DNA from 2 places in the Shewanella sp. 10N.286.52.B9 genome. Region 2 is predicted to be linked to the other one. Evidence: predicted binding sites of a transcription regulator. Region 2 holds the regulator's gene; the other holds the start of a gene.

Region 1 (5,586 bases), on a different contig from region 2:
AGTGGTGTAGTGACTTGAATCTGACTTAATCGTTTGCACATTGGCCTGAATCGCTGCGACCTGTTGCTGCAAGCCACTAAGAGCTTGACTCATACGCGCTTCAACTCGTAAGTCGACACTGGAGCGCTCGCTGTGAATGATGCAGTCACCGTTTTTAAGAGATGGATCAGCTTCAATTTCCCAACGATTCTTAGCTAATTGCGCTTCACTGTATAATTGATTAACAAGTGCAGCATCATCTGGGCTAAACCTCAGAGTGACTTGTTGTTTTTTAATCGGTAACGAATCTACCCCTTGACGCAGTACAGATAAAATATGTTCAGGATGAGTTTGTAATTCATTACCGACGATGGATTTGGTCAGATTAATGGATAGCTGTAATAGCTCAGCTTCAATTTCAGCATCAAGCACTAATAAGGGTTGCTCAAATTGCTCAACTAAGCCAGATAAACGCTCAAGCATCTCATTAGCTTTGGCTAAACCCACTTCATAACCTTGTTGTTCTCCTTGGCTAAAGCCTTCAGCGTGACCTTGCTCTAAACCTTCAAGCCGACCTTGCTCCGTGCCTTTCGCTAGCCCATCAAGCTGGCCTTGCTCAAAACCTTCTTGTTCAGCTTCAACTCGAATTTGCTCTATTTCAGCCATGGTAGGCGGTAAAAGGGGCTTGTCTTCAGCAACAGGCTGGGAATTTTGACGTCCTAGTTGGCCAAATAAATTTGAGCCAGTGTCAGTTTTTTGTTGGGAAACATCCGGTAATTGCCAATGGCTAAAATCTTCATCAACTTCTGTTAGGTTATTATTGTTATTAGCTTTAGTCATGATTGGTCTGGTTGTACCTCGTTATAAAATCGGCTTAAATCGGACTATAGGAACTCATCACCACCGCCGCCACCGAGCATAATTTCGCCGCTGTCACTTAATCGACGCGCAATCGCAAGGATCTCTTTTTGAGCCGTTTCCACTTCACTGATCCTTATCGGCCCCATGGCTTCAAGATCATCACGTAATAGCTCACCTGCTCGCTTAGACATATTACCAATAATTTTGTCAGATAACTGATCATCAGCACCTTTTAATGCTTTCATTAGCACATCTTGTTGAACTTCACGCAGCAAAGCTTGAATACCGCGATCATCTACATCAATTAAGTTTTCAAACACAAACATCAGATCTTGAATTTGCTGCGCCATTTCTTCATCAGATTCACGCATGGTTTCCATGATCTGGCCTTCAACACCCGTATCAAGGAAGTTCATGATATTGGCCGCCGCTTTCAAGCCGCCCATTTTCGCAGCTTGTGCGCCGCCTTGTCCGGCAAATTGTTTTTCCATGATGTCGTTTAATTCTTGCAAAGCTGCTGGTTGAACTTCTTCTAAGTTAGCAATGCGCATCATTAAATCTAAACGGGTATTTTCAGGGAACTGACTGAAGATTTCAGCCGCTTGATCAGGTTCTAAATAAGATAAAACAATAGTTTGGATTTGTGGATGCTCGTTTTGAATAATGGTCGCCACTTGGCGTGCATCCATCCACTTAAGCGAATCTAAGCCTTTAGCGCCACTGCCCATAATAATTTGTTCAATCAAATTACCGGCTTTGTCTTCACCTAGGGCCGCAGTTAATGCTTTGCGGACAAACTCTTCACTGTTAAAACCAATGGAAGAAAACTTCTGAATCTCTTCCAAAAACAGCTTATGCACCCCAATGACTTTCTCTTGACCAAAGTCTTGCATGGCGGCCATGGCCATACCGACTTTTTGCACTTGTTTTGGCTCTAAGTGCTTTAAGATTGAGGCGGCATCTGCTTCACTTAAGCTCAGTAACAAAATAGCAGTTTTATCAATGCCACTCAGCTCTTCAAGACTAGCCTGTTCGCCTACGGGTGCTGCCAGGGTATTATTTGCCATCTTCTTGTAACCAACTCTTAATTACTTGGGTAGAAAGTTCAGGTTCATTAGCCACTAATGCCCTAATCGACTTAATCATATCATCATCTTTATGCAGGTTTGGTATTTGAATCGAGCCATCATCGGCATAGCTATAATCTGCTTGTTGGCTATTGAGCATACCCAAGGTATCGGCGGCATACTGATCTTCAATCTCAGCCAATTCATGACCTAAGCGCGGCTCTTCGGGCATCTCGACTTCGTCGTTATTAAACAAACGATTTAACATAGGGCGAATCACAAACAAAATCAGCACTAAGACTAAAAACGCCCCTAACACCAATCTCACCGCGCGCCAAAACCAAGGCTGCTCCCACATTTCAGCGGCGGGCAGCTCTTCAATAAGCTGGTTCATAAACGGTACTGTGACCACTTCTAAGCTATCACCACGTTGACTGGTAAAGCCCATCGCCCCTTCAAGTAAGCGACGAATATTGGTTAGCTCTTGTTCGGTGCGCGGAATGCGGGTCACTATGCCACTTTCATCAGCAGGTCCCGGTTTATAATCAATGGCCACCGACACACTGACTCTGCGCACCACACCCACTTGCTGGCGGGTATGGCTGATGGTGGTATCAAGTTCAAAATTACGGGTTGCTTCTCGATGGCTATTGCCATTAACCGCTGTAGTTTGCTCTGCGCCTGCTTCTTGTGGAATATCTGAATCCATAGGAGGCTGATTGGTTAATGCCCCTGGAATGCCACCCATTGATTGACCGCTTGAATTACGCTCTATGGTCATTTCACTGCGTACAGCGGGTAAATCAGGCGAAAATCGTTTCGCGGTTTGCTCAATCGCGGTGAAGTCCATGTTGACATCCACTTGAGAAGTGAAGTTTTCAGGGCCTAGAATAGGCATTAATATCGAATCGATTTTGTTACGATATTCTGCTTCTTGATGCTGCACTAATTCAAGCTCGCGGCGGGCTCTTGAGGAGGCGCCATCTTGGCTACCTGAATTTAGCAGGCGGCCATTTGAATCGGTCACTGTCACCCGGCTTGGCTCTAAGCCTTGTACTGCTGAGGCGACAATATCAACGATAGAGTCAATTTCTTCTTGGCCAAGGCTACCACGACGAACGCTCACAACTACGGTAGCGCTAGGTTTAGATTTATTACGGGCAAACACATTTTCTTTGGGAATAGCTAATATCACTTTGGCGCGGCTAATACTTTTTAGCTCTTCTATCACTCTGGCTAAATTAACTTCTTGGCTTTGTTTAAGGCGGGCTTGCTCCATGCGCTGACTAACACCAAAACCGCTGTCTTGGCTTAAATAATCGGTTGGTTGACTACTGGCTTCAACGCCTGCACGGCCCAGCAGCAGTTTGACATTTTGATATTTGTTTTCAGGAATACTGACTACATCGCCGGAGATTTTATAGGCAATTTTATTCTTATCTAAAACGTCCAATACTTGGATCATTTCAGCAGTTTCCATTTGCCCTAACGGCCTATATTCAGGCTCTTGCGCCCAAATAATCATAAATACTGCCAGCACAAGACATACAGCTAAAGCCAATATCATAGTGATTTGACGCATAAAGTCAGCACTACCAAACGAGCTTTTCAAGCCAGGTTTATTTTCCTGCTGAATCCCTGTGCTATCGACTTTATCTGAATCTAATACTAGATCTGTGCTCACAATATTTACCTACTTCAATACCAGAATATCAACAACAATACTATTAACAAAAGCCTAAACAGGCATACTCATAATTTCTTTATACGCTTCTACAAGTTTGTTTCTCACTTGCACCGTTGCTTCAAATGCAACCCCGGCTTTTTCACGGGCAATCACGGTATCAGATAAGGTCACAGTGCTATCGCCCATCTCTAATCGGGTGGCTAAATTAGCTGAGTTTGATTGTAAATCAGCCACGCCACCGACCGCTTGAGATAACAATTGGCCAAAGTCAGCACCAGAAGTATTACCGACTTTTTGAATCATATCCGCTTGAATAGGTAAGCCAAGATTAGGCGAAATCTCACCCTTTAAGGATTGCATTTCTTGTAAAAAAGGATTTGAACTAATCTGCATTGTAAACTCCATTCGTCGGATATTTGACGACTTAAAAACAGTTACAATAGAATTAGCAAGTAGGATGCCAACAATAGCTTAAATACACTTAAGCCCATGAAAAGAGCTTAAAAACAACTTGAAAGGGTGAAAAACACACAAAATAGAACCGCTTTAGTATCATCAAAGCGGTTAAGCTAATATTTTAGAATTTAGAGTTAAGTATAAAGATGAACTAAACGTCGATATTTAAGCAGGGACTTGAATACCCAAGTCACGCATTTTAGCCATTTTATAGCGCAATGTTCTGGCGCTAATTCCCAGCTTCTCAGCTACGTCTTTACGGCTACCATTACATAGATTTAAGGTTTCCAAAATAATCACATGCTCTTGAGCCTGCAGTTCGCCCCCAAGCCCGTCCGTTTCAGCAGCTGCCACGGGTTGCTCATTGGGGCTCAAAGTAACATCTTCAGCTTCAAGAATAATATCCGCGCCAGTTATCTCCTCGCCATTATTCAGTATCAAGGTGCGCTGAATAACATTATCCAGCTCACGGACATTACCTGGCCAGCGATAAGCCAATAAACGACGACAAGCTATCTCATCTAACTCAGGCACTGGTGAGACATTAAATGCCTTAGCATGCTTAACCAGCAAGTGCCTTGCTAAGGGTAAAATATCAGCCGGTCGTTGGTTTAATGCCGGCCAGGTTAGTGGAAATACATTAATGCGGTAATATAAATCTTCTCGAAATGCGCCCGATGTTGCCATGGACTTTAAATCACGGTTTGAAGTGGCAAGTACCCTCACATCAAGAGCTATGGTTTTACGGCCACCTAAACGCTCAACTTCACGCTCTTGCAGTACTCGCAACAATTTGGCTTGCAGCCCTAGCTCCATTTCAGAAATTTCATCAAGCAATATGGTGCCGCCTTGAGCCTGTTCAAATTTTCCAGGGCATGCCTGATAAGCGCCTGTAAAAGCGCCTTTTTCATAGCCAAATAAGGTGGCTTCAAGCATATTTTCAGGTATTGCTGCGCAATTAATGGCGATAAAAGGTTTTTCTGCTCGAGGGCTGTTTTGATGAATATAACGTGCTAGCACTTCTTTGCCCGATCCACTTGGCCCCATGATCATCACTGAGGCATCAGAGCTTGCCACCCGCTGGGCAATATTCAGTAGCGCCAAGCTTTTGTCATCGGCGACCACAGGTTGACCTAAATTTTGTTTAAGGGGTAAGTAGCGAGATACCTGATTTAACAACACTTCAGGCGCAAAAGGTTTAGCCAGATAATCCGCCGCACCAAGTTTTATGGCGCTAACCGCACTGTCAATGGTGGCAAAAGCGGTCATTAATAAAATGGGGACTTTACTATGGTTTTGCTGTAAATAGTTTAATAGCCCTAGCCCGCCAATACCTTCCATTTGCACATCACTGATAACCATATCAAACGTCGTGGTTTTCATGACAATAATGGCCTCTTCTGCAGAGCCCACATCAACGCAGTCATATTGGGCTAACATCAAGGTATCAAGTAAGGCTTCACGCAGCGCAGCATCATCTTCAACTAACAGTAACTTGGCTTCACTCATGGGATCCCTCCACTATTTTTTTGGCTT
Region 2 (5,586 bases):
TACTTAGCCAAGATAAGTTTGAAAATGCCCACGGAATGAGTATATGAGCCGAGTGACCTTCGCTATTATCGGATTTTTTGGCGCAGCCTTAGTCCTTTATTGGCAAGTACAAATTAAACGTAGTCAGATGGAGGCAAGTAAATTGCCTGCCCCTGCTCGCCCTGATTTTATCGCCAATGACTTACGCACCACTGAATTTAATGAGCAAGGTTTAGTGCAAAGCCGAGTCTCAGCGAAATACATGGAGCACTTTCAGCAAAGTAATGAAACCATGTTTACTGAGCCTGTCTACCTTATTTATCCTGAAAATGGTGAAGCCGAATGGCAATTAAGCGCAGATTTAGGCAAGCTGAATAATGAAACAGGCAAAGTAGTTTTAGAAAATAATGTTATTATTGATGCAATAAACATCGACGAGCCATTACAATCTTTGACAACCACCATGTTGGCACTCGATATGAACACCATGATTTTGACCTCAGATAGACAAATTTTTGTTACTGGGTCAGATTTTAATATACAAGGTTTAGGCCTGTATGCTGATTTAAATGCTCAAGAACTTGAACTTTTAAGTCAAGTAGAAGGAACGTATGAAGCAAAGTAAACTTTTGATTGCCTCACTACTCAGTGTAGTCAGTATTGCCAGCGCCTATGCAAAAGAAGGCGATTTACAGCAAGAGCTTAAAGTCGCAGCTGTGAGCCAAAAAGCTGACATAAAAAACAATCAGGTCATCTTCTATGGCCCAGTTAATGTGACTCAAGGGTCGATTAACATTAATGCCGACGAATTACGCGCATTTGGCACCGAAAGCGGCACCCAAAAAACCATGATTGCCACAGGTAACCCTGCGACATTTTCCCAAGAGTTAGATGATGGCCGTATTGGTACTGCCAGTGCCGATGAAATTAAATATGAGCTTGCCACTAGCATTTTAACCTTAACGGGTAATGCTAAATTGGACCAAGCTGGCAGCCAGGTTACTGGTAACCTAATTAGCTACAACATTGAAAAGCAGCAGTTAATTGCTGAAAGCACCGGTACTGGTGAAGATCGGGTTATCACTATTTTTCAACCAGAAAGTCACCCAGACTTGATTGATTCTGAAAAGAAAAAAGATGAGCAACCACATTTACCAGACAGCGCTAAACCCGGTGATGACACGCCACCAGCTATAATTGAAAACAACAATTTATCTGCTGTAGAGGCTGTGAACTCAACTGAAACACCCGAAGTAACTGAATCACTTAACGCTGAGGCGCAGGCGACATTGTCAGCCCCAGCAGCTGAGCAAAATGACTAATGACCCAAATTACGTTAACCGCTGAAAATCTCGCTAAGAGTTATAAAAGTCGCCAGGTAGTAAAAGATGTCAGCCTGACGGTAAAAACCGGCCAAATTGTTGGCTTACTTGGCCCTAATGGTGCGGGTAAAACCACCACCTTTTATATGGTCGTAGGCCTAGTCAAAAGTGATAAGGGCCGCATTCTGATCGATGAAGATGATTTAACCGCAGATCCAATGCATTTGCGCGCCCGAAAAGGCATTGGCTACTTACCTCAAGAAGCCAGTATTTTTCGTAAGCTCACAGTACACGATAATATAATGGCAGTGCTTCAAACTCGCAAAAGCTTATCAAATGAGCAGCGCATTGAAGAACTGGAACATTTATTAGAAGAATTTAACATAACTCATATCCGTGATAGCCAAGGTATGGCGTTATCGGGAGGCGAGCGTCGCCGAGTTGAAATTGCACGCGCATTAGCGGCAAATCCTAAGTTTATTTTATTAGATGAACCTTTTGCAGGGGTAGATCCTATCTCAGTAATCGACATCAAGAAAATTATTCAACAACTTAAAAGCCGTGGTTTAGGGGTGCTAATTACCGACCATAATGTCCGTGAAACACTTGATGTGTGTGAGCGAGCATATATTGTGAGTCACGGAAACTTGATTGCTGAAGGAACACCTGCTGAGATCTTAGTCAATCAGCAAGTTAGGTCGGTATACTTAGGTGAACAATTCAAGCTATAGTTAGCACTATTCAGTTTTTAGTATGGCATTCGCGGCCAACAACAAACCTTAATCTAGTCTATTTTTCTAGGATCATAAACTAGCGCCCACACTGTTCGTCGCGATGATGTAATTCAATTAGGGACAAGCGGTACATGAAAGCCTCACTCCAACTCAAAATGGGTCAACACTTAACCATGACCCCACAGTTGCAACAAGCGATTCGCTTATTGCAACTTTCCTCATTGGAGCTACAGCAAGAAATTCAACAAGCACTTGATTCAAACCCGCTATTAGAGCTTGAAGACGAATTCACTAAAGCCAAAGAGCCCGTAAAAGAAAACGCCCTGCAAACTGACACCGATTTTAGTGATAATAGCCAAGTCACCATAGAAAAAGACACCTCAACGGTTGATACCACTGAATCGCTCACTAAAGATTCTATGCCTGAAGAACTCCCTATGGATACCACATGGGATGAGGTGTATACCGCCTCGCCTACTTCTGGCTCTGGCGCAGTATCGAGCGGTAATGATATGCCGTTTCAAGGCGAAACCAGTGAAGGCTTGTATGAGCATCTTGAATGGCAAAAAAACCTCACTCCCTTTTCTGAAAATGACTTAGTGATTGCAACCGCCATTATTGATGCCATTGATGAGCGCGGTTACCTCACCCAGAGCGTTGAAGACATTTTGCAATCCTTAGGCACTGACGATATCGAACTCGATGAAGTTGAAGCTGTACTTAAACGGGTACAACACTTCGATCCCGTCGGCATTGCAGCGCGAGATTTAAGTGAGTGTCTATTAATTCAATTAGGCCAATACCCTAATGAAATTCCTTGCATAGATAATGTTAAGTTACTGATTAAAGATCATCTTGATTTAATCGCCGGTCGTGACTTTAGGTTACTGATGCGTAAAACCAAGCTTAAAGAAGATGATTTACGTGAAGCCATTGAATTTATTCAAACGCTCAATCCACGTCCAGGCTTGCAAATTACCCCCATTAAAGATGAGTACGTCATTCCTGATGTTACTGTACTTAAAAAGAATGGTCGCTGGGTGGTCGAGCTAAATCCCGATAACATGCCTAAAATTGGCGTTAATCAGCAATATGCAGCTATGGCCAAAGGCGGTTCAAGCCAAGCTGACAGCCAATTTATTCGTGGTCATTTACAAGAAGCTAAATGGTTTATCAAAAGCATCGATAGCCGTAATGAAACCTTACTAAAAGTGGCTAACTGTATCGTACAATTTCAGCAAGGTTTCTTTGAGTTCGGTGAAGAAGCCATGAAGCCGATGGTGCTCAATGATATTGCTGAAGCGGTTGAAATGCACGAGTCGACCATTTCACGGGTCACGACCCAAAAATACATGCATACCCCCCGTGGACTTTTTGAACTAAAATATTTTTTCTCAAGCCATGTAAGTACCGATGATGGTGGAGAATGCTCTTCTACAGCAATTCGCGCATTTATTAAAAAGCTCGTAGCTGCAGAAAACCCGAAAAAGCCTCTTAGTGATAGTAAAATGGCGACACTATTGGCTGAACAAGGGATTAACGTTGCTCGACGTACGATAGCCAAATATCGAGAGGCAATGCTCATCCCTCCCTCAAACCAACGCAAAAGCTTATAACTTTTGTTATTGGAGGATGACCTATGCAAATTAACCTGACTGGAAACCATATTGAAATAACTCAATCTTTACGGGAATACGTGCAAACAAAATTTTCAAAGCTTGAACGACACTTCGAACAGATCAATAATGTTCACGTTGTGCTCGATGTTCAAAAGCTACAACAGATTGCCGAAGCCAAACTGCACCTAAAAGGCGGTGAAGTGTTTGCTGTATCGCGTAACGCTGATATGTATGTGGCAATAGACGCCCTGATAGATAAGCTAGACCGTCAGGTAATTAAACATAAAGAGAAACTCACTAAGCATTAACGATGGAACTTCGTACCATCCTGCAGCCGGCGTGCACTACCTGTGCCACTCCGGGCAGTAAGAAAAAGGTACTGGAATTAATCAGCAATTTAATGGCTGCCCAGTACCCAACCCTTTCTTCACAGGCTATTTTTGAAAGTCTAATAGCGCGTGAAAAAATGGGCAGTACAGGTATAGGAAATGGCATAGCAATTCCACATGGGCGCTTAGATAATATCGAAGAACCCATTGCTATTTTAATCAAATGCGAAGAGCCAATCGCCTTTGATGCCATAGACAAGCAACCTGTAGATATTTTATTTGCGCTTCTTGTACCTGCAGATCAGTGCCAGCAACACCTAAGCACATTATCTAGCATGGCAGAGAAACTCAGTGATAAATTGATACTTAAACGACTTCGAAAGAGTCATGACGCTACAGAACTTTATCAGGTTATTACTGCATGAAACTTGTCATCGTATCGGGACGTTCAGGTTCAGGAAAATCAGTCGCACTGAGAGTGCTTGAAGATTTAGGTTATTACTGTGTTGATAACCTGCCACTGCCACTGATTGGCAGCCTGCTTGAACAGCTTAAAGATAGTAACGAGCTTGTCGCCATTAGCGTCGATGTGCGTAATATCGAAGAGCAAGGCAAAGTACTCAAAGAGCAAATTGCTTTACTGTCTGACGATACCAGCATTACCAGTTTCTTTTTAAACGCCAACGATAAAGTGTTACTGAAGCGTTTTAGTGAGACCCGCCGATTACACCCACTGTCTAAGAATCAAATTTCGTTACAAGAAGCCATTAAGCTTGAGGGGCGGTTACTCGAACCCATAGCCAAAATGGTTGATCACTATATCGACACCTCGCAAACTAATATCTACGAATTGAGCGATCATGTTCGGCAAATCTTGCTAGGCAGTGTTGATAAAGAATTAGTGGTACATTTTGAGTCATTTGGCTTTAAGCATGGCATGCCGGCTGAAGCAGACTTTATGTTTGATGTGCGCTTTTTACCGAATCCGCACTGGGAGCTTGAGTTAAGGCCCTACACAGGCCTAGATGCGCCCGTGCAAGAGTTCTTAGAGCGACAGCCTTTGGTGAATAAGTTTATCTGGCAAATTGAAAACCTTTTTGACACTTGGATGCCACATTTAGAGCGTAATAACCGCAGCTACCTGACCATTGCCATTGGTTGTACTGGCGGTCAGCACCGTTCGGTTTATATTGCCGATCAGCTCGCTAAACGTTTCAACAACTCTAAGCACAAAGTCAGCGCCCGCCATAGAGAGCTTGGCATTGAATAAGCTAACCACAACGCCAGCCAAAACGGTGGCCTATTCAAAGCAAATTACCATCAGTAACAAGCTAGGCTTGCATGCGCGAGCGGCGACTAAATTGGCAATTTTAGCTACCGAGTTTGACGCAACTATCACCCTTATCCAAGGTGAGAAACAAGCCAGTGCTGCCAGTGTATTGGGGTTATTAATGTTAGAAAGTGGCATTGGTAAAATCATTACTGTTGAAGCTCAAGGCCGTGATGCAGAAAAAGCCCTTGAGGCCGTATGCAAGTTAATCAACGATAAATTTGACGAAGAAAGCTAACCGCCTGCGCCCAGTAACATCTCCAAGGAAACACA

Evidence for each region. The regulator sigma-54, encoded in region 2, starts transcription at its own class of promoters, with help from an activator protein. The targets are predictions, from matches to a motif close to GTTGGCACGNNNNTNGNNT.
Region 1: a site for sigma-54 is predicted at 4,041-4,059, ahead of fliE (flagellar hook-basal body complex protein FliE). Genes of this name have one in related genera too.

The regions. Positions count from the first base shown of each region.
Region 1 is NZ_MCTY01000183.1:5,189-10,774, forward strand. It holds gene fliH (flagellar assembly protein FliH) at 1-819, opposite strand, end outside; gene fliG (flagellar motor switch protein FliG) at 864-1,907, opposite strand; gene fliF (flagellar basal-body MS-ring/collar protein FliF) at 1,897-3,591, opposite strand; gene fliE (flagellar hook-basal body complex protein FliE) at 3,646-3,987, opposite strand; gene BCU91_RS13310 (sigma-54 dependent transcriptional regulator) at 4,216-5,559, opposite strand; gene BCU91_RS13315 (PAS domain-containing sensor histidine kinase) at 5,552-5,586, opposite strand, start outside.
Region 2 is NZ_MCTY01000190.1:52,920-58,505, forward strand. It holds gene kdsC (3-deoxy-manno-octulosonate-8-phosphatase KdsC) at 1-47, shown strand, start outside; gene lptC (LPS export ABC transporter periplasmic protein LptC) at 44-604, shown strand; gene lptA (lipopolysaccharide transport periplasmic protein LptA) at 591-1,301, shown strand; gene lptB (LPS export ABC transporter ATP-binding protein) at 1,301-2,032, shown strand; gene BCU91_RS14340 (RNA polymerase factor sigma-54) at 2,167-3,651, shown strand; gene hpf (ribosome hibernation promoting factor) at 3,675-3,962, shown strand; gene ptsN (PTS IIA-like nitrogen regulatory protein PtsN) at 3,965-4,408, shown strand; gene rapZ (RNase adapter RapZ) at 4,405-5,253, shown strand; gene BCU91_RS14360 (HPr family phosphocarrier protein) at 5,279-5,551, shown strand.